DNA from 4 places in the Streptomyces sp. NPDC050988 genome. Region 1 is predicted to be linked to each of the others. Evidence: riboswitches for the same ligand, from Rfam matches in the RefSeq annotation. Region 1 holds a riboswitch; each other region holds the start of a gene.

What was found. A riboswitch is a leader RNA that binds a small molecule or an ion and turns the genes downstream of it on or off. The one in region 1 is predicted to bind cobalamin.
Region 2: it holds a riboswitch for cobalamin, as region 1 does, so the genes downstream of both, ACIBEI_RS21095 (FecCD family ABC transporter permease) here and ACIBEI_RS19165 (CbtB-domain containing protein) in region 1, are expected to answer to the same signal.
Region 3: it holds a riboswitch for cobalamin, as region 1 does, so the genes downstream of both, ACIBEI_RS10715 (ABC transporter substrate-binding protein) here and ACIBEI_RS19165 (CbtB-domain containing protein) in region 1, are expected to answer to the same signal.
Region 4: it holds a riboswitch for cobalamin, as region 1 does, so the genes downstream of both, ACIBEI_RS13455 (ribonucleoside-diphosphate reductase subunit alpha) here and ACIBEI_RS19165 (CbtB-domain containing protein) in region 1, are expected to answer to the same signal.

Annotation. Positions count from the first base shown of each region.
Region 1 is NZ_JBITFQ010000007.1:355,157-362,612, reverse strand. It holds gene ACIBEI_RS19190 (hypothetical protein) at 1-166, shown strand, start outside; gene ACIBEI_RS19185 (glycoside hydrolase family 43 protein) at 305-1,633, opposite strand; gene ACIBEI_RS19180 (hypothetical protein) at 1,840-2,106, opposite strand; gene ACIBEI_RS19175 (four-helix bundle copper-binding protein) at 2,340-2,732, shown strand; gene ACIBEI_RS19170 (histidine phosphatase family protein) at 2,879-3,547, opposite strand; cobalamin riboswitch at 3,678-3,820, shown strand; gene ACIBEI_RS19165 (CbtB-domain containing protein) at 3,856-4,080, shown strand; gene ACIBEI_RS19160 (CbtA family protein) at 4,113-4,883, shown strand; gene ACIBEI_RS19155 (acyl-CoA dehydrogenase family protein) at 5,112-6,302, shown strand; partial or broken gene ACIBEI_RS19150 (IS630 family transposase) at 6,299-7,018, opposite strand; partial or broken gene ACIBEI_RS19145 (IS5 family transposase) at 7,419-7,456, shown strand, end outside.
Region 2 is NZ_JBITFQ010000009.1:24,532-31,987, forward strand. It holds gene ACIBEI_RS21070 (nuclear transport factor 2 family protein) at 1-20, shown strand, start outside; gene ACIBEI_RS21075 (hypothetical protein) at 502-888, shown strand; gene ACIBEI_RS21080 (VOC family protein) at 901-1,326, opposite strand; gene ACIBEI_RS21085 (N-formylglutamate amidohydrolase) at 1,435-2,250, opposite strand; gene ACIBEI_RS21090 (hypothetical protein) at 2,417-3,013, opposite strand; cobalamin riboswitch at 3,245-3,391, shown strand; gene ACIBEI_RS21095 (FecCD family ABC transporter permease) at 3,535-4,581, shown strand; gene ACIBEI_RS21100 (ABC transporter ATP-binding protein) at 4,618-5,388, shown strand; gene ACIBEI_RS21105 (ABC transporter substrate-binding protein) at 5,397-6,395, shown strand; gene ACIBEI_RS21110 (hypothetical protein) at 6,633-6,755, opposite strand; gene ACIBEI_RS21115 (hypothetical protein) at 6,878-7,060, shown strand; gene ACIBEI_RS21120 (hypothetical protein) at 7,135-7,456, shown strand, end outside.
Region 3 is NZ_JBITFQ010000003.1:553,895-561,350, forward strand. It holds gene ACIBEI_RS10705 (ABC transporter ATP-binding protein) at 1-7, opposite strand, end outside; gene ACIBEI_RS10710 (FecCD family ABC transporter permease) at 7-1,020, opposite strand; gene ACIBEI_RS10715 (ABC transporter substrate-binding protein) at 1,017-2,051, opposite strand; cobalamin riboswitch at 2,118-2,305, opposite strand; gene ACIBEI_RS10720 (TIGR03767 family metallophosphoesterase) at 2,538-4,400, shown strand; gene ACIBEI_RS10725 (CoA-binding protein) at 4,569-4,976, shown strand; gene ACIBEI_RS10730 (PQQ-dependent sugar dehydrogenase) at 5,217-6,353, shown strand; gene ACIBEI_RS10735 (MHYT domain-containing protein) at 6,507-7,388, opposite strand.
Region 4 is NZ_JBITFQ010000004.1:485,093-492,548, reverse strand. It holds gene ACIBEI_RS13485 (carbon starvation CstA family protein) at 1-770, shown strand, start outside; gene ACIBEI_RS13480 (YbdD/YjiX family protein) at 742-954, shown strand; gene ACIBEI_RS13475 (DUF3311 domain-containing protein) at 1,080-1,391, shown strand; gene mctP (monocarboxylate uptake permease MctP) at 1,388-3,013, shown strand; gene ACIBEI_RS13465 (nucleoside hydrolase) at 3,314-4,303, shown strand; gene ACIBEI_RS13460 (GNAT family N-acetyltransferase) at 4,383-4,901, shown strand; cobalamin riboswitch at 4,934-5,105, shown strand; gene ACIBEI_RS13455 (ribonucleoside-diphosphate reductase subunit alpha) at 5,244-7,456, shown strand, end outside.

The DNA of each region.
Region 1 (7,456 bases):
GGCAGTGGTCCCCGCAGAGAAGGTCACGGTCGAAGGGAAGACCCTCGACAAGATCATCCTGTCCCACTCGACCGGCGTGGAGGAAGGGCAGCTGGACGTCAACATGGAGTCCACCAAGATCGACGACGCCTGGTACGTGACCAATCTCGATTTCAACATCGGCTAGTGCCGTGACCGGGAACGTTGCCCGGTCGGGGACATGAATCCCCCTTCGAAGGCTGCCGCTGCCACTGCCCGGCAGCGGCAGCCTTCGAAGGGGCCCGCGAGGTGAACGGGACCCTTTGTGGCGGAGTCTCCGAACACGTCAGAAGGGCGTCACCGCCACGAACGAGCTGTCCTGGCGGAACAGGTCCGTGCCGTTCGACGGGTCGACGCGGAGTTGGTAGTTGTAGTGGCGCAGGTAGTAGCCGGGGTAGTTGTACGACTCCAGGCGTACTGCGCTGCCGGTGCGGGCGATGAAGGTGGCGTCCCTGGCGAACGTCGACGAGCTGTCGTTGGCGTCGAAGCGGGCCCGGAAGTCCCAGTGCCGCAGGTAGTTGCCGGCCACGTCGCGGAACGAGTAGCCGTTCGCGTCGGCGAGGCCCGCCACGATCGTGAACGTGGACGCCTGCTTCTCCGCGGTCGTGCTGGAACTGGTCAGCACGGGCAGGTTGAGCAGGGCGGACTGCTCCTGCCAGTAGCGGGTGGTGAAGTTGCCCGACCGGAGGTAGCGGGTGACGCCCGTCGGCAGGGTCACGCCGCCGGACACCGTCTCCTTGAGCACCGTGAAGTGGCGTGCCGTCCCTGAGATGGCCGGCAGTGCCTTCGGCGCGCTCCAGGTGGCGAAGGTGTCGTAGCTGTCGCTGTAGTAGTAGCTGCCGTCGCCGTATCCGTCGAAGAAGATCCGCCACGCGCCGTTGTCGAGCTGTGTCAGCGCGGCGCCCTCCCGAGTGCCGCCCCAGCCCGCCCAGTTCCCGGTCCTGCTGATCGTGTACGGGCCGGCGAGCGCGGTGCTGGTGGCGTACTCGATGTACTTGGACGTCTCGTTCTTCGTGAAGGCGTGGTAGGTCGAGCCGATCTTCACGATGAAGGTGTCGATGTGGTTGGCGCCGATGCCGGACAGCGCCACGGGTGAAGTCCAGGCGGTGAGCGCGGAGTTGGTGGCCTTGAGCAGATACGGGGTGAAGATCCACTCGTTGCTGGTCACCGAACAGGACACGATGATGTTGACGCTGCCGTCGCTGTCGACGAACCACTCGGGAGCCCAGGCGCGCGACAGGTTCGCGATGGGCACGGTGTAGTCGTACAGGAAGGTCCAGTTGCTGCGGTCCGAGCTGCGGGCGAAGCCGATGGTGGTGCTGGTGTCCTGCCAGGTGTGCGTGGTGTAGGTGATGTAGTAGTAGCCGTCGGTGTGCTTGAAGACGCTGGCGTCGCGGATGCGGCCCGCGGGTGGCGTGTACGCGGACGCCTTGAGGAGCCGGAAGTCCGTCGCGTCGTCGGACTGGTAGACGTTCACCGTGCCGTCGTTGCTGTTGAGGAACGGCACGATGGTGTAGCGGGTGGCCGATCCGCGGGGCGGCGCCGCCGCTGAGGCCGTGCCGAGCAGGCCGGGCAGCCCGCCCACGACGATCGCCGAGACCGGCAGGGCGGCCATCGCCCGCAACAGGCTCCGGCGGGAGGGCGCGAAGGGGCGGGGCGCGCCGGTCGCGTCGGCGGAGGTGACGGGTCTGTAGGGGTTTTCTGGCGTGATCATCTGCGGCTCTCCTCGTTCGGACTGGTGCTGCTGGTGCTGCTGGTGCTGCTGGTTGTGCCAGTCCCGTGGGCCCCGGGGTCGTCCGTCCCGGGGCCCACGGGGGTGGTTCAGAAGCGGGCTCCGGCGGCCGCGCCGTTCCTCGGGGCGAGCAGGTCCCGGGCGGGCGGCAGGGTGCCGTCGGACGAACGCGGTCCTGTGTTGGCGTCCGTGTTCGTGCTCACGACCGACGAGTCGCGCCAAGTGCCGTCCGGACCCCAGGAGTTGCCCGTGGACGTGATGCCGGAGCCGAAGCCGGAGCCGGTGCCGGAGCCGAGTGCCGCGGGCCGTGCGTCCGTGACGGACTGGTTGGCGGCGAGCATGCCCGCGATGCGCACGAGGCCTCCCTGTCTGCCGGTCCGAAGGCTGTCGCGGGTCAGTGGCCGCACATACCGGGTTGGTCGTCGGTTGGTTGCCGGGGTGCACACCCGCCACGAACTGATCGATATACCGAACGCAGTTCGGTAAACCGGTCAGAACGTAGAGTGCGGCCGTGACCACGTCAATAACTTCGACACGCTCGGCCACTGTTGGCTCCGCGGTCCGGTTCGCGGACGGGTTTGGCGTGGCGATGCCCGGCTACCCGAACCGCGTGTCACTAACAGAGCAACAGGAACTCGTTCGTTTCCTCGAGGACCGGTTCGCCTGCGCGCAGGCCTGTACCGAGTGCGCAAGGGTGTGCGCCCTGCGCGCGAGCCTCGCCGAACTCGACGGCCCCGACGACCAGCAGGAGTTGCGGCGCAAGGGCATCCTCTGCGCGGAGGTCTGCGACGCCACCTGCCGCGCCCTGGCCGAGCAGACCACGCAGGCCGAGGCCGGGATGCGCGCCCAGGTCGAGTGGTGTCGTGCCGTCTGCCTGGAGACCGCCCAGGTCTTCGACCGGAGTCCCGGCGCCGAGAAGGGCGCCGAGGCCTGCCGCGACTGCGCACGCGCCTGCACGGAGTTTCTCGCCCTGCTGAGGTGAAGCTCCGTGTGGTGGGTCCCGTGTGGTGGGCCCCCACGCGGAGGTGAAGTGTCAGGGCGGCGTGTCCGAACGCCGTGTCCCGAGGAACGCCACGCTCCGAAGTGCCGCGTCCCGAAGAACCGTTCAGACGGGCGCCCGTTGTCGCCTCACTCCCCGAGCGTCCGCCCGACCCGTACGTTCCAGCGCCCAGCCCGCCCGCTGAGTTCCGTCGCGACCAACGGCGGCACGTCGACACGCCAGAACGCCGACTCCGGGGCCCCGAGTGCTCGCACCACCCCGGCCCGTACGATCTCCGGCTCGACGACGGCGATGATCCGGACGGAGCCTGGTCCTGGACCCGATCCCGAAGCCGAAGCGGAAGCCGAAGCCGAAGCCGAAGCCGAGGCTGAGCCGGACCCTGAAGCCCCGGAACTGGGATCCACCACCGTCTCGAGCCACTTCGCGACGCGCTCGCACAGCGCGGTCACCGACTCTCCGCCGTGCGGTGCGGACGACGGGTCAGCCAGCCAGCGGCCCACGGCCTCCGGTTCGCCGGCGCTCACCTCGGCGAGTGTCGCCCCGCGCCAGCGGCCCACGTCCAGGCCGGCCAGCTCCGGCGGCTCGGTGACGGCGAGGGTGTCGAGCCCGAGGGCCGCCGCCGTCTCCCGGCAGCGAACGGTGGGCGAGACCAGGACCTGGTCGGCGGCCGGCAGTGAGCCCGCGGCCGCCTCGGCGAGCCGCAGCCCGGCCGGGTCGATGGGACATCCGTCGTCGAAACGCGCCTCCCGCAACGCCGCGCTCATCGCTGGTGAGATCAACATCACTCGGCTGGTCATCGGCCCGTCCTCGTGTTCCACACGTGCTCAACACCCCTGTCCGTACTGGGAATTGGGGGCGTGACCAGGGCACCGGCGCGCCCCCGGCATTCCGTGCGCCCTTGGCCGCGCCTCCGCTTCGCGGTACCTTCTCGACGATATTGACGACGGTACGACGGAAGCCGGTGAGAATCCGGCACGGTCGCGCCACTGTAAGCCCCGCACAACCGCCTCCCACCAGGGGAGGCGGAGGTCGAGCAAGTCAGACCCGTGGCCGTCGTCCTGTGCACCACCGAGATGGGACGCGAGTTCCCCCAGGAGGTCCTGCCATGGCGCAGTCCGCCGTCGCTCAGCCGACCGTAACCACCCCCGACGTACCCGCAAAGTTGCCGATCGGCGCGATCGCTCCCTGGGCGGTCTTCCTCGGCATCCTGATGCTGGTGCTGCTCTACTTCGTCGGCGCCGAACAGGGCGCCACCTCCCTGGTCTCGGGCGAAGGCGTGCACGAGTGGGTGCACGACGCCCGCCACCTGCTCGGCTTCCCCTGCCACTGACGGCGACAGAGAACCGACAGGACAACAACCCAATGAACTCCGTCACCGTCAGAAATCTCCTGGTGCGCGGCATGCTCGCGGGTCTTGCCGCGGGCGTGCTCGCCCTGGTCGTCGCCTACTTCCTCGGCGAACCTCGTGTGGACGAGGCCATCGCGTTCGAGGAAGCCCACGCCCACGAGCACGGCGGCGAGGAACTCGTCACCCGTGCCATGCAGTCCACCGGCGGTCTGTCCACCGGTGTCCTCGTCTACGGGGGCGCGTTCGGCGGCATCGCCGCTCTCGCGTACTGCTTCGCGCTCGGCAGGATCGGCCGCTTCGGGCCGCGCGCGAGCGCGCTGCTGCTGGCGGGCGCCGGTCTGGTCGCGGTCTACCTGGTGCCGTTCCTCAAGTACCCGGCGAACCCGCCCGCCGTCGGCGACCCCGACACCCTCAACCAGCGCACCGCGCTGTTCCTCCTGATGATCGTGCTCAGCGTGCTGCTGGCCGTCGCCGCGGTGATCCTCGGCAAGCGCCTCGCACCGCGCCTGGGCAACTGGAACGCCACGCTCGCGGCAGGCGGGTTCTTCGTCCTGGCCGTCGGCCTGGCATACGCGTTCCTGCCGTCCTTCAACGAGGCGCCGGAAGGCTTCCCGGCGACCCTGCTGTGGCAGTACCGACTGGCGACCCTGGCCATCCAGGTGACCCTGTGGACCGCGTACGGGCTGGTCTTCGGGCTGCTCGCGGAGCGCGTGCTGGCTCCGAAGCCTGCCCGGGCCGAGGACGACAAGGCGGCCGAAGGGCGGGCAACTCCCGTCGCGCACTGACCCGTTCAGACGCTGATCCGTTCGCATGCGGACAGGCCACCGGCTGACCGGCCGCACACCGAAGGGCCCCTGGAGCGCGTTCCCGGGGCCCCTTCGTATGAGTGCGCATGACCGCGTCCGTCAGGTGCGTACGTCACCGGCATTCCCAATTTCTGGAACACGTTCTACGGTGTGCGCCGTCAGGTCCGGGCGGCCGAACGAGCGGGCCAGTGGGAGCCAGGAGGCGCCGTGCATCTCGAATACACGCCGGAGCAGCAGCGGTTGCGCACCGAACTGCGCGCCTACTTCGCCGAGTTGGTCCCCGACGACGTGTACGCCCGCTACGGCGACCCGGCGGCGCAGAAGCGCTTCTACCGCGAGACCATCCGCAGGCTCGGTTCCGACGGCTGGCTCGGTGTGGGCTGGCCGAAGGAGTACGGCGGGCGCGGTCTGAGCCCGATGGAACAGTTCATCTTCTTCGACGAGGCCGCCCAGGCCGGCGTACCGCTGCCGCTGATGGCGCTCAACACGGTCGGGCCGACGATCATGCAGTTCGGTACCGACGAGCAGAAGGGGTACTTCCTGCCGAGGATCCTCTCTGGCGAGCTCGACTTCGCGATCGGCTACAGCGAGCCCGACGCGGGCACGGACCTGGCTGCCCTAAAGACCAAGGCAGTTCGGGAGGGCGACGAGGACACCGGCCACTACACGGTCGACGGCCAGAAGATCTGGACGACCAACGGCGACACCGCGGACTGGGTCTGGCTCGCCGTCCGCACCGACCCCGACGCTCCGCCGCACAAGGGCATCACCATGCTCCTCGTGCCGACGTCCGACCCCGGCTACTCCTGCACGATCATCAACACCCTCGCCTCGCACGACACCACCGCGAGCTACTACGAGAACATCCGCGTCCCCGCGTCCCGCCGGGTCGGCCAGGAGAACAAGGGCTGGCGGCTGATCACCAACCAGCTCAACCACGAGCGGGTCACCCTCGCCGCGCACGGCACCATGGCCATCCGTGCGCTGCACGACGTCCAGCGCTGGGCCATGGAGACCAAGCTCGCCGACGGCCGCCGCGTCGTCGACCTCCCCTGGGTACGTCGCCGCCTCGCCCAGACCCACACGAAGCTCGACGCGATGAAACTCCTCAACTGGCAGATGGTGAACGCCGTCCAGGAGGGCACGCTCACCCCGCAGGACGCCTCCGCGGTCAAGGTGTACGGCTCCGAGGCCCGCCGGGACGCCTACGCCTGGCTCATGGAGGTCGTCGCCGTCGCCGGTGCCCTCAAGGAGGGCTCCGCGGGCGCCGTACTCCACGGCGAACTGGAACGCGGCTACCGCTCGGCTGTGATCTTCACCTTCGGCGGCGGCAATAACGAGATCCAGCGCGAGATCATCTCGTGGATCGGCCTGGGCATGCCGAGGGTACGGCGCTAGTGTCCTGCGCCGGAGAGACGTCGGCAGAAGTGAGCCAGGGATTCGAGGATCTTCTCGGCGGTCTTGATCCAGATGAACGGCCTGGGGTCCTCGTTCCAGTTCTTGACACAGGCGCGGATGTCGGCTTCGAGGGCTTGGACGTCTTGCGTGCGCCGCGCCGGATCATCTGGTCGGCCAGGAACCCGAACCACCGCTCGACCTCGTTGATCCAGGAGGAGCCGGTCGGCGTGAAGTGCAGGTGAATGCGTGGGTGCTTGGCCGGCCACGTCCTGATCGCGGGTGTCTTGTGATTGCCGTAGTTGTCGCAGATCAGGTGGACCTGTCAGATGCGCCGGCACCTCCCTGTCGATCCGGATCAGGAACTTCTTGAACTCCGCCGCCCGGTGCCGGCGGTGCAGGGCACTGATGACCTCGCCGGCGGCGACGTCGAACGCGTCGAACAGCGTGGTCAGCCCGTTGCGGACATAGTCGTGGGTGTGCCGCTCGGGCATGCCAGGCATTGTCGGCAGCACCGGCTGCGGACTGGTCCAGGGCCTGGATCTGCGACTTCTCGTCCACGGAAAGGACCACCGCACCCTCGGGCGGGTTGAAGTACAGCCCCACGACGTCGTAGACCTTTTCCACGAACAGCGGGTCCGTCGACAGCTTGAAGGTGTCCGTCAGATGCGGTTTGAACTGGAACTTCGCCAGATTCGCCCGACCGTGGACTTCGACAGTCGGTGCCGACGCCCTTCTGGGACTCGGTGAAGTAGCCCACCTCATAGGCGGAGTCGGCGGCCCGTGCCGACCGTGTGCCTGCGGTCAGGGGGCGCTCAGGGCGAGAACCATGCCCACTCCGAGGAGCGGATGGATTCCGCGGCGGGCGTGGTCGAGGGCGGGTCTGCGGCTTATAGAGATCTCCTGGGCGTGGCGTGCCGAGCGGTGTCCCAAGTGCGCGTGGATTCTCTGGGGGTGGGGTACGCACCCGCTATGGAGGATCGATATGTCGAACGATGTTCGGTAAACCGGTCGGACGTAGAGTGTGGCCGTGACCACGTCAATAACTTGGACACGCTCAGCCGCTTCCCGGCCCTTAAGACGTCATCTCATTTGGCTGAGTAAGCTACCGCGGCGAAGATCGTTGAGCGGCTGGTGCCGGACGAGTTGTGGGAGCT
Region 2 (7,456 bases), on a different contig from region 1:
GAGAGGCCATCGGGTACTGACCCGGGTCCTGGGTCCGGAGTCCTAGGTCCGGGGTCCGGGGTCCGAGGTCCATTGGATTCACAGGCACGCCACTGGGGATCGGCACGCCGGAGCGGCTTGTCTCTGCCCGGCCTCCGGCGACGCGCTTGCTTGGGCGTCGGGTCGAAAGCATCTGGCCCATGGGCTCCGCTCCCGTGGTCAGGACCGATGGCTGTTCTGGGCGAGCTCAGGGTGGGGCACGACCACCGGGGCCGCTCCCGGGCCCACGGACTCGCACCAGCGGCCGACCGGACCGCCGGGCGGCACGTTGATCGCCCCGCCGACGCCGCCGGGCCCAACTCGGCTTCCACCGAGATCAGTTGGGGCGCCAGGCGTGACTCTCGGGCGGTCCGGCGGGCATCATCTGTGGGTGCACCGGCGGCACGGACACCGACGAGGGTGTACGCACTCGCCCGCGGCACCGCGCCAGGTCCGCACGCACCGGCCCATGGAAGGTCCCTCATGATCGAGTCCGAGCTGAAGCGAGCCCTGCACTCCCATCTGCGCAAGGAGACATTGAAGGTGGCCCTGTCCGGGTACCTCGGTGCCGGTTTCCGGCGTGCCGTCCTCGGGGTGACCGACCGTCGGGTCCTTCTGGTCAAGAGCGCCTACTGGTCGGTCAGCGACAGGGGGCTCCTGTGGGCGGACCAGCTCGACGAGGTGGCGCTGGGCAACAGACCCAACGAGCTGCACATGAACGGCGCCTACACCGGCAACACGTACGTCCGCATACGCCGCGCGGACGGCAGCACGTTCCGTCTGAATCCCCGTACGAGCTTCATCGGCGGGAGTGACGACACCCGGCGCAGCGTGGAGACCCTGTACTCGGCGGTCAAGGGCCGCTTCTGATCCCATCCGTGCTCAGAAGACCAACTCGCCGACGCCCAGCAGGTTTCCCTCGCTGTCACGGAACCAGGCACCGCGTTCGCCCCGTGCGCCCTTGCTCGGATAGTTTCCCTCGATCTCGGCGATGCCGTTCCTGGTGCGGAGTCCAGGAACGTCGACCTCCTCGAACACCACGCCACGCCGCTTGAGTTCTGATACGACCGTCTCGATGTCGTCGACCTCCAACGCCATCTGGGTAAAGGTCCCGGGCGAGGCTCCCGTCGACTGGAACACCACGAAGTCCACGCCTCCGCACCGATACAGCAGACCCCCGGGCCGCTCGTCGAGGGGATCCAGACCGAGTTTCTCGGCATAGAAACGCCGCGCCCGGTCCAGGTCCTGGGCGGGGAGCCTCGTCGCCACACGTGCTCCGGCCAGAATGTTTCTGTCGTCTGCGTTCATGACCTCCACTGTGCCGCGAGCAGTTGCCGGACGGGCGGAGGCGACAGCGGCGAGCCATGGCGGAAGCCAGGTGGAACCGCGCCCGTTCGTGCTGGAAGCAGGTCTGTGTCAGGGTCCTACCGCGCCGGCTGTACTCACCGTGTCGACCAGGTCTGCGAGCGCGTTCGCGAGGGCGTCGAGGCCGGCGCCCGCCGGGCCGCCCGGCTCGGACATGTAGACGTCCCGCCGGATCTCGATCATCAGGGCGCTGACCCGGGGGTCGTTGCCGTAGTACTTCAGCGGGACGTACGTCCCCTGGAAAGGGGTGTTGATGCCCGTGCCGCCGAAGCCCGCGAACGCCTTCTCGGCGTGGGCCAGCAGCTCGGCCGGGGTGTGGAAGGCGTCCCGGCCCAGGCAGATGGGCGGACGGGGGCCGTCACCGTGCAGTTCGTAGGGAAGGCGCTCGGCCGGGTAGGAGTGGACGTCGATGATCACGGCCCGTCCGACAGCAGCCAGCCGCTGGGCCACCGCGTCCGTGACGGCGGCCGCGTACGGGTGGAAGTAGCGCTCGACGAGCCACTGTCCGTCGTGGTCGGCCGGGCGGAGCTCCTCCCTGTGTGTGGTCCGGGTGTAGACCACGCCCATCCCGACGGCCAGCATCTCCTCACGCTCGTCCGGGAACCGTTCGGGGTCGACGACCAGCCGAGACAACTGGTTGACGAACTGCCAGGGTTCTGTGGCGCAGCGCTCGGCTGCCGTCGCCGCGATCCGGGCGGTGTGCGAGTCGGTGATGTGGTCCAACTCCCGTTCCAGGGCGGTGTCTTCGAGCACGATGCCGCTCCGTACGCCCGGCGGGATCACCCGCGAGGAGTGCGGAACATGCAGGACCACGGGGGAGTCCGGCGCGCCGGCCACGAGACGGTGGGAAGCCGACACGTCGTTCATTCTGGAGTCCTCGATGCGGGCGCGTGGGGGTTGGCGGTGAGCGCGGGTGCGAGTCGTGCGTCAGGGCATGTGCACCCTTCCTACTACACCAACGGGCCCCAGCTGGAGGGGTACGCGGGCCGCGCGGGGAACCGCGGGAGTGGCTACCCCTCCAGCATCGTCCGAGCTACAGGCCGTCGCGGACCATGGCGGCGACGATCTGGACGTGGCGATTGGCCGCCGTGTTCGAGAACTCGTTGTCGTAGTTCAGGCCGTAGGGCCAGAAGTGCCCGCCACCGGTGGACAGCGTCGCACCCGAACCGTCGAACTGCTTGACGAGGGCCGTGGCCTGCGCTCCGCGCCAGGTACCGCTGCCCCCGAGGGAGGACCAGCCGGAGCTCGTGCCCACGCCGATGGTGTGGGCGATCTCGTGCAGCGCGGTCCGCTCGGTCATGTAGCCGCGGTTGCCGAAGCGGATGGTTCCGTTGATGTTGCCGTCGGCCGTGGGGACGCCCGGGTCGTAGCGGACGGTGATGGTCTTGCCGAGGTCGCTGACGTTGTTGTAGCGGGCCACCGCGGCGTTCATGGCCGTCGTGATGAGGTTGTACGCCGTCTGCTGGTCCTGGGTGGGGTTGGCGGCCCGTTCGAGGGTCCAGGTGATGGTGGCCGCCGCCACCTGTTCCTTGGGGACCGGGGCGGCCTGGGGTGCGGCCTGTGCGACTCCGGGCCCGGCCAGTAAGGCTCCTGTCAGCGCGGCTATGGCCACCTTCCTTCGCCAGGGCATGGCCGCTCGCTCAGTGGGCTCCGGGGTGTGTCGTGGGCTCATGGAGAAGGCTCCTGTGTGGGGGGATGTGGAGGTTGGGCTGTCGGGTGCGGAGATGACGGCTTGGACAGTCCACGCCGTGGCCGACATTTCAAGCATTGTTCGAGATGCCGATCAGACGTACTGACGTACTGCTGTCGGAACCTCCGCCAGTATCCAGTCGCTGACTGCGACGTCAAGTGGCCCAGCCCATCCGCCACTTCCCCGGTTTGCTACGCTCCCGTCGCTGCCTGTGGGGGAAGTCCGGTGAGAGTCCGGCGCTGACCCGCAACGGTGTGCGTGGCGAACCCGTGGTTCGTCGCGTGAGCCCGATCGCCCGCAGGTGGTGCGACCCGTTGACTGCTCGCCGTGGACTGCGAGAGGGGACCGCACGGCCGGCGTGTCGTACGGGCTGCCTCTTTTCCTGATGTTCAGGCGGGCCCAGATGAAGGACCGCCCCGACCGTGCGCCGAAGTCCGAGCCCGAGCCCGAGCCAGACCTCGATCCCAACGCCGAGCCGGATATCCGTCGTGCCCTTGGTCTTTGGGCTCGGGCTGTTGCTCCTCGTGTCGATCGTGTGCGGGGTGGCTCTCGGGGCCGCGGGCGTCGGCTGGGCGGACGTGCAGCGGTTTCTGTGGGCCGGGTTCACCGGCGGGACGGTGCACGCCGGAGACATGGCCGCGTACACCATCGTCTGGGAGATCCGGCTGCCGCGTGTCGTGCTCGGTGCTGTCGTCGGAGCGGGGCTCGCGGCCGTCGGTGTGGCGGTGCAGGCGATGGTGCGCAACGCGCTCGCCGATCCGTTCGTGCTGGGTATCTCCTCGGGCGCCGCCGTGGGCGCCAACGCCGTGATCCTGCTCGGCGCGTTCGCGGGGCTGGGAGTCTGGGCGCTGTCGTTGTCGGCGTTCGTCTCGGCTCTCGCGGCGATGGTGCTGGTGTACTCCGTGGCCCGGTCGGCGCACGGGCTGACGCCGCTGCGGCTGATCCTGACGGGGACGGCTCTGGCGTACGGCTTCGAGGCCGTCACGACCGTGATGGTGTTCGGGGCGGCCCGGGGCGAGGCGGCACGGTCGGCCATGATGTGGCTGCTGGGGAGCCTGGGCGGCGCGACATGGGCGCAGGTGCCGCTCGCCGCCGTGACCGTGGCGGCCGGGTGGGCGTGGCTGCGGTGGCGCGCCGAGGCGCTCAACGCGCTCGCCATGGGTGACGAGACCTCGGCCGCGCTCGGTGTCCAACCGGGGCGGCTGCGCCGGGAGTTGTTCCTTGTCAGCGCCGCCGTGACCGGCACCGTGGTCGCGGTCAGCGGGGCCATCGGGTTCGTCGGACTGATGGTGCCGCACGTCGTGCGGATGCTGGTCGGGGCCGATCACCGGCGGGTACTGGCGGTGGCCCCGCTCGTCGGCGCCGTCCTGCTCCTGTGGGCGGATCTGTTGTCCCGGCTGCTGCTGGCACCCGCCGAACTGCCCGTCGGGGTGATCACCGCGGTGGTGGGTGTGCCTGCCTTTCTGCTGCTGATGCGGCGCGGCGGTTACGCCTTCGGGGGCCGCTGATGGCCGCCGGGGCCGACGTGAGGAAGGTGGGCGGCCATGCGGCTTGACCTGGCAGGGGTGGCGGTCGAAGCCGCCGGAGTCCGGTTGGTCGACGACATCCGACTCGCCGTGGACAGCGGGGCGTTCGTCGGTCTCGTCGGCCCGAACGGCAGTGGCAAGTCCACCCTCCTGCGCTGCGTGTACCGGGCGCTGAGTCCGGCGGCGGGCACCATACGGCTCGACGGGGACGACGTACACGCCATGTCGCCCCGGGCCGCCGCCCGGGTGCTGGCCGCACTGCCGCAGGAGTCGTCGGCCGAGTTCGACTTCACCGTCGCCGAAGTGGTCGACATGGGCCGGCTGCCGCACCGGGACCGTACGGCCGCCGGGGACCGTTCCGTGTGCGCGGACGCCATGGCCCGCACGGGTGTCACACACCTCGCCGAGCGCGGGTTCCTCGCCCTGTCCGGCGGTGAGAGACAGCGCGTCCTCATCGCCCGCGCACTCGCCCAGCAGCCCAGGGTGCTCGTCCTCGACGAACCCACCAACCACCTGGACATCGCCCACCAGTTGGACGTGCTCTCGCTGGTCCGGGCCAGCGGCCTGACCGTGCTGGCCGCTCTGCACGACCTCAACCTGGCCGCCGCGCACTGCGATCTCCTGTACGTCATCGACGGCGGCCGAATCGTCACCTCGGGTGCGCCGCACGATGTGCTCCAACCGAACCTGCTCGCCGGGGTGTTCGGGGTCCGCGCGCATCCCGTACGGCATCCGGAGACCGGCGCCGTCCAGCTCCTCTTCGACCGGCTCCCGCTCACCACCTCGTAAGGATCCCCATGCGCAAGTTCCTCGCCGCTGCCCTCTGCCTCGCCGCGACCGTCACGACCGCCGGTTGCGGCGCCAGTGTCGAGTCGTCCGACGACGCGAGGTCCTCGTCGGTCAGCCTGACCAACTGCGGCCGGAAGGTGACGTACGACAAGGTCCCGAAGCGGGTGGTCACGAACGACGTCGGGATCACGGAACTGATGTTCGCGCTCGGCCTCGAGGACCGTATGGCCGGGTTCGCCATGCCCGACGACAAGGGCGATCTCAGCGGCGTGCCCTGGAAGGACGGCTACGACAAGGTGAAGTGGCTGTCCAAGGACCAACTCACCAAGGAGAACGTCCTCGACGCCCGCGCCGACCTCGTCTTCGCCGGCTGGAACTACGGCTTCCGCGACGACAGCGGCTTCACCCCCGAGGCGCTGAAGACGCTCGGCATCCCCTCGTACGTCCTCACCGAGTCCTGCCGCAACGGCCGCACCAAGACCTCGCGCGGCCTCATGCCGCCCCTGGACGCCCTGTACGCCGACCTCACCAACCTCGGAAAGCTGTTCGGCGTCGAGAAGCGGGCGGCCGCGCTGATCGCCGACTTCGAGAAGCAGATCGCCGACGTACGGGCGAAGGCTCCCGAGGACGCTGAGCGGCCCAAGGTCTTCCTCTACGACAGCGGGCAGGACCAGCCCTTCACGTCCGGCCGTTACGCCGCCCCCGAGCAGATCATCAGCGAGGCAGGCGGCGTCAACGTCATGCACGATGTCGCCGACTCCTGGACCACCACCGGCTGGGAGAGCGTCGTGGAGCGCGACCCGGATGTCATCGTGATCTGCGACTACGGGGACGTGAGCGCCGAGCGGAAGAAGAAGTTCCTGCTCTCCTACGCCCCGCTGCGCAACGTCTCCGCCGTCAAGCACCGGCGGATCTTCGTCCTCGACTACGTCGACCTGGTCGAGAGCCCCCGCAACCCTGCGGCGATCGCCCGCCTCGGTGCGTACCTGCGGACGACTGTCGGGTGATCTGGCCCTACTGACAGTCCATGGGAGATCGGCTCGGTGGGTATGTCCGTCGGACGGAATACTCTGCTGGTATGAGTGAACGAGGAATGCAGGAGCTGGCCCTGCTGCTCCTGACGGCGCTGGCGGATGCGCCTCGGCACGGATAAGACCCGTTACCTGGCCGCGGCCGTCGAGCGGTTTCCAGCTCTGCTTGCCGCCCCGAAACGTGCTCCGTTCGGTGTGGTGCGGTTGCCCGTGTCAAACGGCCGGGGTGGTGGTGAAGAAGCGAGTCAGGCGCTCGGTGGTCCATCGCGGATTGTCGGCGGCGAAGGTGTGCGCGGCGCCGGGGACGACGTCCGCGCGCAGATTGGTCGCGGCCACCACGGGCGCCGTCCAGCAAAACCCCTTGGGGCGGGCCGTGTTCGCCGTTCAGGACGAGGATCGGCATCCCGAACCGGCCGTACGCGCGGGCCGTTCGGCCGGTCCTCGACGAGCGTGGCGTAGTGCTCGAACCGCCGCGCATCGCGTCGGGCGCGATGCAGGCGCGCAGGAGGTCGGTGCGGTCGGGCATCCGTGATGCCGCCGCGGGCATCATCGACCAGAACCCTCCCAGGCACTGCTCCTCCTTGCCGTCGGTGAGCGTCGCGGCCAGGTCGCTCTGGGGCGTCCTCGACCCCGTCCACTGAAGCAGGACCGCCCGGCCGTGCACGCCCGTCCACCAGGTACGTCCGACACGTCCGTCCTTCATTCAAGGCGTGACATGACCAGCGCACCAGACGTCCACGCTTCGATCGCCCCTTCCGGCCGAGCAGACCGCATCGGCCGCGGGCTCGCGGCTTTCGCCTCACTCGCGACGGTCGGCGCTTTCGCCGACGGAATCATCAGGATGACCGACGCGGCCGACGACCGCCTCTGGGTCGAAGCCTGGCGGACCATCACCTACGCCTTCTTCGTCGGACTCTTCGCCCTGCTCGCGGCCAGGCCCCGCCAAGCGGCAGGCATCTGGGAACTCGTACTCGCCGGCAAGACCGCACTCGTCGTGTTCGCCGTGACAGTCGGTGACATTCCCGAGGCCCGGTTGG
Region 3 (7,456 bases), on a different contig from region 1:
CCGTCATCACACCCTCCGCGTCCGGTACAGCACCAGCACGAAGACCGGTACGCCGATCAACGAGGTCACCACGCCCACGGGCACCTCCTGTGGATCGAGGACGGTACGGGCCAGAGTGTCCACCCACACCAGGAACACCGCTCCGGCGAGGGCGGTGACCGGCAGCAGCCGGGCGTGCCCTGCCCCCACCAACGCCCTTGCCGCATGCGGGAGTACGAGGCCGACGAAGCCGATCGCGCCCGCCGAGCTGACGAGCGCGGCGGTCAGCAGTGCCGTGGCGCACAGCAGCACGAGTCGCGTACGGGCCACGGAGACCCCGAGCGTCGCGGCGGCGTCCTGGCCGAAGGCGAACGCGTCGAGCGTCCGCGCGTACCCGAGGCACACCAGCAGCGTCACCGCGAGGACCGCGAAGCACACCCAGACGTCGGTCCAGCCGACCCCGCTCAGCGAACCGAGCAGCCAGAACAGCACCCCGCGGGTGGTCTCGGCATCCGCGGCGGTCATCACGACGAAGGAGGTGAGCGCGGAGAAGAGCTGCATCGCGGCGACCCCGCTCAGCACCACACGGTCCGTCGCCCCGCCCAGTGTGTGGCTGAGCAGCAGGACGAGCCCGAACGACAGCACCGCGCCGAGGAACGCGCCCGCGGAGACGGAGACCAGGCCCCCGCCGACGCCGAGGACGACCACGATCACGGCGCCGGTCGAGGCGCCGGAGGACACCCCGAGGACGAACGGGTCGGCGAGCGGGTTGCGCAGCAGGGACTGCATCACCGCGCCGCACACGGCGAGTCCGGCACCGCACACGGCCGCCAGGAGCGTACGCGGCAGGCGCAGTTCCCAGACGATGCCCTCCCGGATCGGGGTCAACTCCGTGCTGCCCCAGCCGAGATGGGAGGCGACCACGGACCAGACGTCGCCGACCCGGATGTCCGCGGGGCCGATGGTGATGGCGACGGCGACAGATGCGAGGAGCAGGGCGACGCCCGCGGCGATGAGCAGTCCCAGGCGCGACCGTGTCACCCGGCGAGCCCGAACTCCCGCAGGGCGGAGGCGACTTGCTCGACACCCTCGACCGTGCGGATGGTCGGGTTCATCGCCTGCCCGCTGAGCAGGACGTACCGCTTCTTCTTCACGGCGGTCATGTTCTTGGTGACCGGGTCGGACTCCAGGAACTCGATCTTCTTCTTCGCGGACTCCGCGGTCTGCGACTTGCGCGTCAGGTCGCCGATGACGAGCACGTCGGGGTCGCGGTCGGCGACGGTCTCCCAGTTGATCTGGGGCCACTCCTCGCGCGTGTCGTCGAAGACGTTCTTCGCGCCGAGGGTCCGGGTGATGACGCCGGGCGCGCCGCAACAGCCCGCCATGTAGGGCGAGTCGGAGTTGGCGAACCAGTACAGGAGGGTGACATCGGAGGCATCGATTCCCGAAGTGGCCTTCTTCGTACGCCGCTTGAGGTCGGCGACGAGTTGCTCGCCCCGCTTCTCGACGCCGAACACCTCGGCCAGGTCGCGCACTTCGCCGTAGACGGCGTCGATGCCGAGGGCCTTCTTCCGTGAGCCGTCACCACCCGAGGCGTTGTCCTTGCCGACACAGTCGGAGGGCGAGACGTAGGCGGGCACGCCGAGCTTCTCGAACTGCTCCCGGGTGGCCACGCCGCCCTTGCCGAGCGTCGACACGAACGAGGCGGCGACGAAGTCGGGGTCGGCGTCCAGGACACGTTCGAAGGAGGGGTTGTTGTCGGCGATCCGCTCCACCTTCGCGTTCGCCTTCTCCAGGCCCTTCATCACCGGGTCGGTCCAGGTCGCGGTGCCGGCCATGCGGTCGGCGAGGCCGAGCGAGAGCATGATCTCGGTGGTGCCCTGGTTGAGGGAGACGGCCCGCTTCGGCGGGGACTCGACGCGTACGGTCTGCCCGCAGTTGTCGAGGGTGACGGCGGGCCCGGAGTTCCCGGAGTCCGTGTCCGACGATGTGTCTCCCGAACCGCAGCCGGTCAGCAGGAGGGCCCCGGACAGGACGAGGGCAGCGGGACGGGCAAGACGTGCGACGGGCACGGGAGTTCCTCAGGCGTCGAGGGCTCGAACGCGGAGCCCGGTCGTACGGTGCTCCCCCGTCGGCGCGTGACCGCGGAGGCCGCCAGCAGGTCTTCGGACTCGGGGTCACCCGGACGAGGCGCCTTCCCGGACCGTCATACCGGTCCAGTGGCCGATGCCCCGCCCGTCACCCTCACCGCTGCGCGTCAGCTCCGGATTTCCACCGGATTCCCTGACCCACGTACATGGGTTCGACTGGCCTCGGCAAGCTATCACGGCGGGTGTCGCGGACCGGCGGGCGGACGTGCGGAGAGACCGGGGACGGACCGGCGTTCGGACCTGCCGACGGACGCGGCGGACGGACCGGCACTACGGGCCCCATCGGCCGCTCCACCTGTTCCGGCCGTGTTCACGGCTACGCCACACCCGCGCCCACGCCCCTGCCCCCACGGCCTGAATGAGTGGTTCCGCTCAGTGAATCTCCAGGAGGCACCGGAGGGCCGCCCCATGACCGGGACCGAAATGGCGGGGACCGCATCCGCAATCGACCGTCGTCGCTTTCTGCTGGCGTCCGGCGCCGTCGCGGTGGGAGCGACCGGAGGAGCCGCGACCCTCTTCCCACGGCAGCGCCCGACCCCCTCCGTGCAACCAGCCGCGGAGAGTGCGGCCCCGCAGCCGCCCCTCGCCACCCGACGACCGGCACGCCAGGCGCCGCGACGCGCGGCGCCGTACGCGGCCACCACTCTGGACACGACGGCCCGCCTCGGAGGCCAAGCGCACGGCACCTACCGACGGCTCGTATCGGGCCCCGGCTGGCCCATGGTCGTACGCGGAGATCTCGCTCCTGCCGCCACCGGCTGCCAGGACCGGCGCACACCGCTCGCGTGCTTCGTGCAGTTCACCGACCTGCACCTCACCGATGTGCAGAACCCGCTGCGCACCGAGTTCCTGCGGTCGCGCAGGCCCGCCGCGTGGCGGGCCCAGGAGGCGCTGGGGGTGGCCGGGGCGGTGGCGCTCGTGGAGCAGGTGAACGCGCTCGGAGAGGGACCGAACACCGGTCTCGCGCCCGGGTTCGTGATGACGACGGGCGACAACATCGACAACAACTCCGCGATCGAACTGGAGTGGTTCCTCACGCTGATGAGCGGCGGCAGGATCACTCCCAACAGCGGGGATCCTGCGGCGTACGAAGGCGTCCAGAACTCCGGCCTGCCTCTGTACTGGCATCCGGACGACGCCGCCCTGCGCGACCTGGACAAGCGGCGCGGGCTGCCCCGCATACCCGGCTTCCTCGACGCCGCGATACGGCCCGTGACCAGCCCGGGGCTCGACATCCCCTGGTACTCCACGGTCGGCAACCACGACGACATACCCGGCGGCTGTCTGTCACCCGCGCTGGGCGACTTCGCCGTCGGCTCCCGCAAGCTGCTGTCGGTCCCTGCCACGGACGCGGCCGCCTACGCGAAGGCGCTGAACTCCGGCGACGACCCCAAGAGCGAGGTACTCACGGCGATCCTGAAGCGGCACGCCACCTCGGCGCGGACGGTGACGGCCGACGAACGGCGCCGGCTGTGCACCCCGCACGACTACCTGGCCGCGCATCTGGACCCCGCCCACGCCGGAGCGGGCCCGGTCGGCCACGGCTACACGGAGAACAACCTGGACGGCGACCGGATGTACTACACGTTCCGGGTCGCCGAGAACGTCATCGGTATCAGCATCGACACGACGTACCGCAGCGGCCACTACGAGGGCTCGCTGGGCACCGATCAGCTCCGCTGGCTGGAGCGGACGCTGGCCGCGCACAGCTCCCGGTCCTACGACGCCGACGGCCGCCTCGTGCGGAACGCCGGGGCCGACGACGCACATGTCCTGGTCTTCAGCCACCACCACAGTCCGAGCATGACCCGCCGCCCCGACGCCGCCCGCACCGACGAACCGCGGCACGACGGTGCGGAGGTCCTCGCCCTGCTCCACCGGTTCCCGAACGTGGTGGCGTGGATCAACGGCCACAGCCACGTCAACCGGATCACGGCCCACGCGCACGCCACGCCCGCCCGGTCCTTCTGGGAGGTCAACACCGCCTCCCACCTGGACTACCCGCACCACGCCCGCGTGATCGAACTGGCCGACAACGGGGACGGCACGGTGTCCCTGTTCACCACCCTCGTCGAGTCCGCCGCCCCGCACCGCACCGACCCGGACTTCGCCGACCTGTCGGCGGTGGGCCTCGCCTCCCTGTACCGGGAGCTGTCGTACAACGCCCCCGACCTGGCCACGGGCATGACGGCCGGCGTCCACGAGGGCTGGGCCGGAGGTCCCGGCGACCGCAACGTGGAACTGCTGGTGGCCGCCTCCGCGTCACACTGACGCCGTCACGCTGAGGCCGCCGCGCCGAGGCCGTCGTCCCGGCGCGAGCCTTGTCGCGGGGAATCACCGCGCCGCGCTCACTGTTGTCGCGCGCAGCAAACCTTGTACGCATCCCTCGTACGCACCCCGCGTACGCACCCCCTCGTACGCACCCCAAGGAGGCCGACCGTGTACGGCGACCCGGCAACGATCCGCAAGATCCTCAGCGAGTCCGGCGACACCTGGGCGATCGTCGGCCTGTCGTCCAACGAGCGGCGCGCCGCATACGGCGTGGCGGACGTCCTCCAGCGCTACGGCAAGCGCATCGTCCCGGTCCACCCGAAGGCGGAGACGGTCCACGGTGAGAAGGGGTACGCCTCATTGAAGGACATCCCCTTCGACGTCGACGTCGTCGACGTGTTCGTCAACAGCGACCTCGCCGGCCCGGTCGCCGACGAGGCGGTCGCCATCGGCGCCAAGGCGGTCTGGTTCCAGCTGGGCGTCATCGACGAGGCCGCCTACGACCGCACCCGCGCCGCCGGCCTCGACATGGTCATGGACCGCTGCCCCGCGATCGAGATCCCGCGCCTGGGCTGACGTGCACGGTGGGTGCGGGATGTGAACCCACAGCAGATCAGGATGCGAACCCGCAGCGGAACAGCGGCAGTTGGGCGGGTTATTGGTCTAGGCCAAACTGCCCTGCCCCAGTATCCTCATCCGTGGCCAGCGGCACACAATCCCCCCACCCAGGTTGCGTGCTGGCTCGGGCGACACCCACACAACCCTGCCCCAGGCAGCCGGGTGACTTCCCCAATCCCCGCCTCATGGAGGGTCACGGTGAAAGTTCGCACCCGAAGCTCGGCGCTCATCGGCACCATCTGCCTCGTCGCATCCCTCGCCCTGACCACGGCGTCCGCCGACGAGCCCGCCGCCCCACGTCAGGCGGCGAAGGTCGCGCTCAAGGAAGTGGCCAAGGCCCAGAACCCGATCGCCGGTGCCGCCGGGCCCGGTGGCACGGTCTGGATCGCCGAACGCGCGGGCACGGTACGGGTCCTGGACGACAAGGGGCTCGGCGAGCCCGTCCTCGACATATCCGGCGACACCACCACCGACGGCGAACGCGGCCTGCTGGGCATCGCGTTCGACAAGCGGTTCGCGCACTTCTACATCTCGTACACGAACCTCGAAGGCACCAGCACCGTGGACGAGTTCGCCGTGCGCCACGGCAAGATCCGGCCGAACACCCGGCGCACCGTCATCACCCAGACGCAGCCCTACCCGAACCACAACGGCGGTGACATCAGGTTCGGCCCCGACGGCTACCTCTACATCGCGCTCGGCGACGGCGGCTCGGGCGGCGACCCGCACGGCAACGGACAGAACCTCGACACGCTGCTCGGCAAAATGCTGCGGATCGACCCGCAGGGCGGCAAGCCGTACGCGATCCCGCGGGACAACCCCTTCGTGAACGACCCGAACGCGAGGGACGAGATCTGGGCGTACGGGCTGCGCAACCCGTGGCGGTTCTCCTTCGACGCGCGCACCGGCGACCTGCTGATCGGTGATGTCGGCCAGAGCGACTGGGAGGAGATCGACTGGGCCCCGGCGAAGAGCAGGGGCGGCGAGAACTACGGCTGGTCCCAGATGGAGGGCACCCATCCCTTCCGGGGCGGCACGGAACCCGCGAACCACGTGCCGCCGGTCCACGAGTACGACCGCACCGGGCTGGGCTGCTCGGTGACCGGCGGATACGTCTACCGCGGCCGGGCGATCCCGGACCTCAAGGGGCAGTACGTGTTCAGCGACTACTGCGACGGCACTCTGCGCACCCTGCGGATGAAGAACGGGAAGGTGACCGGCGAGAGCGACCTCGGAGTCAACGGCGGCGAGGTCATCTCGTTCGTGCAGGGCGGCGACGGCGAACTGTACGTGCTCGCCATCAATGGCAGCGTCTCCCGCATCGACCCGGCGTGACCACTGCCCGCTGAAGCGGTCCGACGAACCCGCTGCAGCGGATCGCCGAACGCGCTGAGGCGAACGCCGAACGCCTCAAGCGACCGGCGAGGAAGAACGGCCCGCTGCCCGGCGATCGGGATCCCGCGCCGGGCAGCGGAGCCGCCGCAACGCTCACCAGTTGCGCGGCGCCGGCGCTCCCTGCCCGTACACACGCCGGCCCGTGTCGGACGGTGCCTCGAAAAGGGAACCGCGCTCCTCGGCCCAGGTCGCCTGTCGCGCGGGCGCACGCCGGCCGGCGACGGGCCGCCTCCAGTCGCCGTCCCCGAGGACCAGCATCGGGTCGAACATCACGACCACTCCCGCGAGCAGCAGGAAGAGGGCGGGGCCGAGGAGCATGGGGAGCAGGAGCGTGTAGGCGGAGCCGCCGGCGCCGGGCGAGCCGGTCGCGCCGTGGAGGTGCACGCTGACGGCCGCCATCCCCGTGTAGTGCATGCCGGAGACGGCGACGCCCATGACGAGGCTGGCCCCCAGGCTGGTCATGAAGCCGCGGATCGCGACCGCGGCCCAGAGCGCGGCGGTCGCGGCGACGATGGCGATCACGACGGAGAGGGCCACCGTGCCGACGTCGTACCGCAGGCTGCCGTTCACGCGGATGGCCGCCATGCCTATGTAGTGCATGGCGGCGACCCCGATGCCCGTGAAGGTGCCCGCCATGACGAGGGTCGCCGTGTTGGCGCCGCGATAGCCGACGGCGAAAACCCCCAGGCCGACGACGACAATCGCCACGGCGAGACTGAGAATCGTCAGGCCGACGTCATAGCGAATACTGCTTTCCTCCACCTGGAATCCGATCATGGCGATGAAATGCATCGTCCATATTCCGCTTCCGATCGATGCCGCTCCCAGCGCCAGCCAGCCCGGTTTCCACGACTGGTCGTTGCGCAGCGACCGGGTGATGCAGCGCAGCCCCAGGGCCGCTCCCAGGCACGCCATGACATAGGCCGCCAGCGGCGTGACCATTCCGTAGCTGAATCCGTCGACAGTTCCTTGCATATGCCAACATCCCCCCGGGAAACAAGTGTCGCGGGGGACAGATGTACGCGCCGCGACAGGCGCGAGCA
Region 4 (7,456 bases), on a different contig from region 1:
AGGTCACCGGGGGCAGTCTCCGCGCGTTCTGGTATCACTTCGCCATCATGTTCGAGGCGCTGTTCATCCTGACCGCGCTCGACGCGGGCACCCGCGTGGGCCGCTTCATGCTCCAGGACACGCTCGGCAATCTCTACAAACCCTTCAAGAATGTGAGCTGGAAGCCCGGACTGGTCATCACGAGCGCCATCGTCTGCGGCCTCTGGGGCTACTTCCTGTGGGTCGGCGTCCATGAACCGCTCGGCGGGATCAACCAGCTGTTCCCGATCTTCGGCATCTCCAACCAGCTCCTCGCGGCGGTCGCCCTGGCCGTCTGCACGACCCTGCTGGTGAAGTCCGGACGCCTCAAGTGGGCCTGGATCACGGGGATTCCGCTCGCCTGGGACGCCACGGTGACGCTGACCGCGAGCTGGCAGAAGGTCTTCTCCAGCGACCCGCGCGTCGGCTTCTTCAAGCAGCGCTCGGTCTACCAGGACGGCATCGACCGGGGCGAGCTCATCGCGCCGGCCAAGAGCATGGACGACATGCACACGATCGTCACGAACTCCACAGTCGACGGCGTCCTGTCCGCGGTCCTCGCCCTGCTCATCGTGATCGTCATCGCGGACGCCACGAGGGTGTGCATCCGGCACGTACGCCGTCCCGCGCTCTCCACGCTCAGCGAGTCGCCGTACGTCGAGTCGAAGATCGTAGCTCCGGCCGGGCTGATCCCGACCAAGGAGGAGAAGGAGGAGGCGCGCGATGCGGTCGGCGCTGCACCGGGCGGCTAGCCGGGCGGTCAGGGGCGTGCGCTGGTACGTACGGGAGCTCACCGACGAGTCGGCGTACGACCGGTATGTCGCGCATGTGCGCGAGGGCCATCCCAACGCGGCCGTGCCGTCGCGGCGGGAGTTCGAGCGGATGCGTACGGACCGTCAGGAGGAGGATCCCCGGCAGGGCTTCCGCTGCTGCTGAGGCCAGTTGGCAGCACTGAGCGGAACACCGTATCCGTTATACGGACAGGGGTTCCATAAAGCGGAACCGTCCCTTAGATTTCCTGCGCGTTGCACAGGTGATCAGTGAGGGGACGGAGCCGCCGTATGTCTGAAGCGCCGGATGCGCCAAGAGCGCCCGAAGGGAAACCGCCGGTGGAGACCCCGCCGGTCGTGACACCACCTGTCGTCACACCGGTCCGTGTGGTGATCGCCGTCTGCCTGATCGCGCCGTTCGTGGCGATGCTCTGGGTGGGCTCGTACGCGAAGGTCGACCCGGCCTTCATCGGCATCCCGTTCTTCTACTGGTACCAGATGCTGTGGGTGTTCATCTCGACCGCGCTCACGATGGTCGCGTACAAGCTGTGGAACCGTGACCAGCGCGCCCGCAAGTCCCAGAAGGAGGGCGCGTCCGCATGAACGACGGCGTGAACGGCGTGGCACTCGCCGTCTTCATCTTCTTCTTCGTGGCCGTCACGGTCATGGGCTTCCTGGCCGCGCGCTGGCGCCGGGCCGAGACCGACAGCCTCGACGAATGGGGCCTGGGCGGACGGTCGTTCGGCACCTGGGTCACCTGGTTCCTGCTCGGCGGCGACCTCTACACGGCGTATACGTTCGTGGCGGTCCCGGCGGCGATCTACGCGGCGGGCGCGGCCGGCTTCTTCGCCGTGCCGTACACGATCCTCGTCTACCCGCTGATCTTCACGTTCCTGCCGCGCCTGTGGTCGGTCTCGCACAAGCACGGGTACGTGACGACGTCGGACTTCGTGCGCGGACGCTTCGGCTCGAAGGGCCTGTCGCTGGCCGTCGCGGTGACGGGCATCCTCGCGACGATGCCGTACATCGCGCTCCAACTGGTCGGCATCCAGGCCGTCCTGGACGTGATGGGCGTCGGTGGCGGCGAGGACACCAACTGGTTCGTCAAGGACCTGCCGCTGCTCATCGCCTTCGGCGTGCTGGCCGCGTACACGTACTCCTCCGGCCTCCGGGCCCCCGCCCTGATCGCGTTCGTCAAGGACACGCTGATCTACATCGTCATCGCGGTGGCGATCATCTACATCCCGATCAAGCTGGGCGGCTTCGACGAGATCTTCGCCAAGGCGGGCGAGGCGTACAGCCAGACCAACCCGGCGACGGGCGCTCCGCGTGGTGCGCTGGCGCCGGGCGAGGCGGGCCAATGGACGTACGCCACGCTGGCGTTGGGCTCCGCCCTGGCCCTGTTCATGTACCCGCACTCGATCACGGCCACGCTGTCCTCGCGCAGCCGTGAGGTGATCCGGCGCAACACCACGATCCTGCCGCTGTACTCGCTGATGCTGGGCCTGCTCGCGCTGCTCGGGTTCATGGCGATCGCGGCCGGAGTCAAGGTCAGCAACGGGCAGTTGGCGATCCCGCAGCTCTTCGAGGACATGTTCCCGGCGTGGTTCGCGGGGGTTGCCTTCGCGGCGATCGGTATCGGTGCGCTGGTGCCTGCGGCGATCATGTCCATCGCCGCGGCGAACCTCTTCACCCGCAACATCTACAAGGACTTCATCCGGCCCGACGCGACGCCGGCCCAGGAGACCAAGGTCTCCAAGCTGGTCTCGCTGCTCGTGAAGGTGGGTGCGCTGGTCTTCGTCCTCACCATGGACAAGACGGTGGCCATCAACTTCCAGCTGCTGGGCGGGATCTGGATCCTCCAGACGTTCCCGGCCCTGGTCGGCGGCCTCTTCACCCGCTGGTTCCACCGCTGGGCGCTGCTCGCCGGGTGGGCGGTCGGCATGCTGTACGGGACGGTGGCGGCGTACGGAGTTGCCTCGCCGACTCAGAAGCACTTCGGTGGCTCCTCGAAGGAGATTCCCGGGATCGGGGAGATCGGTTACATCGGTCTGACGGCGTTCGTCCTGAACGTGGTCGTGACGGTGGTACTGACCTTCGCCCTGCGGGCCCTCAAGGCGCCCGACGGTATCGACGAGACGTCCCCCGAGGACTACACGGCGGACGCGGGCGACAAGGGTGTCCAGGTCGAGCTGCCGCCTGCGACGGCGGGGGCCGGCCACTAGCTCTTTTCGCCCCCGCCGCCCCTGCCCATTCCCGTCCCTTTTCAGGGGCTCCGCCCCCGAACCCCCGCTCCTCAAACGCCGGAGGGGCTGGGTGGACGGGGGCTCGCGGAGTGGGATGCGTGCGGGTAAGTCGTGGCTGGGTGCGCAGTTCCCCGCGCCCCTGTTCAGGGGCGCGGGGAACTGCGCAATCTTTTGGGGGTTCGGGGGCGGAGCCCCTGAGTAAGGGACGGGAATGGGTAAGGGCGGCGGGGGCGACAACTGCCCCTGGCCGCACGGGAGTCCGCGGTTACGCTGGTCGGCGTGACCGTTCGCGCTCCGATCGTCCTCGACAGTGATCCCGGCATAGACGACGCCGTGGCTCTCCAGTACCTGCTCGGCACAGGCAGATGGGACCTCAGGGCCTACACCTCCGTGGGCGGCAACCTCCCCGCCGAGCAGACCTACCGCAACGCCCGCGCCCTGGCGAGAGCCCTCCGCATCGACACCGACGTCCCGGTCCACCGCGGAGCGGCCCGCCCTCTCACCCGCCTCCCGTACACGGCCGCCGCGCACTTCCACGGCCCCGCGGGCCTCGGCCACGAGACGCTCCCCGACTCGACCGCCGCGCACCTGCCGGAGTCCTCCGCACAGGCGTTGCTGCGCCTCTCCCGGGAGCACGAGGGCGAGCTGACCGTGTGCGCCACCGGCCCGCTCACCAACGTGGCCATCGCGCTCCTGGAGGACCCGGCCTTCGCCCACCGCGTGAAGAGGTTCGTGTTCATGGGCGGCAACGCGCAGGTGCCGGGCAACATCACCCCGGTCGCGGAGTTCAACATGTGGGCGGACCCGGACGCCGCCGAGGTGGTGCTCTCCTCCGGCATCCCGTTCACCATGGTCGACCTGGACGCCTCGCACCGGTGGCTCTTCGGCCCCGCCGACCTCGCCGCGCTGGAGGCGGCGGGGGCGGGCGCGGCGCTCGCGGCCCGGCTGCTGCGGGTCTACACCGACTCCTACCGCCGCCACGGCGGAGGCGACTCCTGCCCGCTGCACGACCCGCTCGCCGTGGGCGTGTGCGCGGACGAGTCGTTCGTGACGCTCGCGGAGGGAGCCGTCGTCGTCGAGTGCGCCAGCGAACTCACCCGCGGCCAGACCGTGTTCGTCCCCTCGGCCGCCCAGCGGAACTACTACACCGAGTCGCCCGCCCTGACCGCCCGCACCCGCCACATGGGCCGTGTGGCCCTCGGCCCGGGCCCACGCGACTTCACGAAGGACTTCGTCACGACCCTCCCGCAGTGGCCGGCCGTGGGCTGAGCCCCCACGGATGACCTCGGCCCTGGTGCGGGAAAAACTCGGCGGCCCCACGCCGTACCCCTCGGGCACACTGCCAGGCATGGACATCGTGATCAGGCGGGCGAGGCCCGAGGAGTACGAGGCTGTGGGTGAGATCACCGCGCAGGCCTATCTCGGGGACGGGCTCCTCGACTTCGGCGAGAGCGACGAGTATCTGGGCGAGCTGCGGAACGTGGCGAAGCGGGCCGCGGCCGCCGACGTACTGGTGGCCGTGGTGGGGGCAGGGGCGGGCGAGCGGGTCGTCGGCGGCGTGACCTTCGTCCCGTCCGGCGGGCCGATGGCCGAGATCGCGCGCGAGGGCGAGGCGGAGATACGGATGCTGGCGGTCGCCGGGGAGGCCCGCGGGCACGGGGCGGGCGAGGCCCTCGTACGCGCCTGCGTCGACGGCGCCCGGGCCACGGACGGCTGCGTACGCGTCGTGCTGTCCACCCAGCGCACCATGCACAGCGCCCATCGCATCTACGGACGCCTCGGCTTCACCCGCGCCCCCGACCGCGACTGGAACCCGATCCCGGACCTCGACGACATCATGCTGCTCACCTACGAGTTGACGCTCTGACACCCTCCGAAGCCGACACGACACAACATGTGGGGGTGCTTCCCGAGCCCGGCACAAGATGTATGCTCATGCTCGCTGTCGCCGCAGGGGAATCCGGTGCGAATCCGGAACTGTCCCGCAACGGTGTACTTGTGCATGTCTGTCCCCAGAGGAGAGCCGTGCGCCTGGTCAGTCCGAGGACCTGCCGACAGCGTGCCCAGGCCACCCGGCCCGGGTGCCATGACGTCCGGGCCTCGCGGAGTGGGCCGGTGGACGCGGCGTACCGCTGCGCAGAGCGTGTACCCCCGTGTGCCCCGAACCCCTCTCCCCGCAGGCCCCGTGCCGAGCGAGGGAGAGCCCCACGTGACCATCGCGCCAGCCGATCCGGTCTCAGCGAAAGCGCCCCAGTACCAGCAGGACAGGGCCGAGGCCGACGGACCGGGAACCGCGTTGCTGCGGACCCTGACCGACCTCACCGCCGACCTTCCCGACGCCGATCCCGGCAGGGTCGCCGCCGCCGCGCTGCGCGGCCGGTCCTCCGTGGGAGCCGACGGGATCACCGCGGAGCTGCGCGAGCTGGCCACGGAGGCGGCCGCGGGCCTCATCTCCGAGGACCCCGTGTACTCGAAGCTGGCCGCCCGCCTGCTGACGATCGGCATCGCCGAGGAGGCCGCCTCGCAGGGGGTCCGGTCCTTCTCCGAGTCCGTCGCGGTCGGCCACCGCGAGGGCCTGATCGCCGACCGCACCGCCGAGTTCGTACGGACCCACGCGGCCCGTCTGGACGCGCTGATCGACCTTGAGGGCGACGACCGCTTCGGCTACTTCGGCCTGCGCACGCTGCACAGCAGGTATCTGCTGCGGCACCCGATCACGCGGTCCGTCATCGAGACGCCCCAGCACTTCATGCTGCGCGTGGCGAGCGGTCTCGCCGAGGACACTGCGCTGGATTCAGAAGCGGGCACCCGGTCGGTCGACGAAGTGGCCGCGCTGTACCGGCTGATGAGCCGCCTCGACTACCTGCCGTCCTCCCCCACGCTCTTCAACTCCGGTACGCGGCACCCCCAGATGTCGTCCTGCTACCTCCTCGACTCCCCGCTGGACGAGCTGGACTCCATCTACGACCGCTACCACCAGGTGGCCCGGCTATCGAAGCACGCGGGCGGCATCGGCATCGCGTACTCCCGTGTCCGTTCCAGGGGTTCGCTGATCCGCGGCACGAACGGGCACTCCAACGGCATCGTCCCGTTCCTGAAGACGCTCGACGCCTCGGTCGCCGCCGTGAACCAGGGCGGCCGGCGCAAGGGCGCGGCCGCGGTGTACCTGGAGACCTGGCACTCCGACATCGAGGAGTTCCTGGAGCTGCGGGACAACACCGGTGAGGACGCCCGGCGTACGCACAACCTGAACCTCGCGCACTGGATCCCGGACGAGTTCATGCGCCGGGTGAACGAGGACCGCGTGTGGTCGCTGTTCTCGCCGTCCGACGTGCCCGAGCTGGTCGACCTGTGGGGCGAGGAGTTCGACGCCGCCTACCGCAAGGCGGAGGAGCAGGGCCTCGCCAAGAAGACGATTCCGGCCCGCGATCTGTACGGCCGCATGATGCGCACCCTCGCGCAGACCGGCAACGGCTGGATGACCTTCAAGGACGCCGCCAACCGCACGGCCAACCAGACCGCGCTGCCCGGCCACACGGTCCACTCCTCCAACCTCTGCACGGAGATCCTGGAGGTCACGGACGACGGCGAGACGGCGGTCTGCAACCTCGGTTCGGTCAACCTCGGCGCGTTCGTGAACACTGCCCCCGGGGCCACCGAGGTCATCGACTGGGAGCGGCTGGACTCGACCGTCCGTACCGCCGTCACCTTCCTCGACCGGGTCGTGGACATCAACTTCTACCCGACCGAGCAGGCGGGCCGCTCCAACGCCAGGTGGCGACCGGTGGGCCTGGGCGCGATGGGTCTGCAGGACGTCTTCTTCAAGCTGCGGCTGCCCTTCGACTCCCCGGAGGCCAAGGCGCTCTCCACCCGGATCGCCGAGCGCGTCATGCTCGCCGCGTACGAGGCGTCCGCCGATCTCGCCGAGCGCAACGGCCCGCTGCCCGCCTGGGAGAAGACCCGTACGGCACAGGGTGTGCTGCACCCGGACCACTACGACGTGGAGCTGAACTGGCCGGAGCGCTGGGCGGCGCTGCGAGAGCGGATCGCCTCGGTCGGCATGCGCAACTCGCTGCTGCTCGCGATCGCGCCCACCGCGACGATCGCGTCCATCGCGGGCGTCTACGAGTGCATCGAGCCGCAGGTCTCCAACCTCTTCAAGCGCGAGACCCTCTCCGGCGAGTTCCTCCAGGTCAACTCCTACCTGGTGGCGGAGCTGAAGAAGCTCGGCGTGTGGGACGCGCAGACCCGGGAGGCGCTGCGCGAGTCGAACGGCTCGGTGCAGGGCTTCACCTGGGTGCCGCAGGACGTGCGCGATCTGTACCGCACGGCGTGGGAGATCCCGCAGCGCGACCTGATCGACATGGCCGCCGCCCGGACCCCGTTCCTGGACCAGTCCCAGTCGCTGAACCTGTTCCTGGA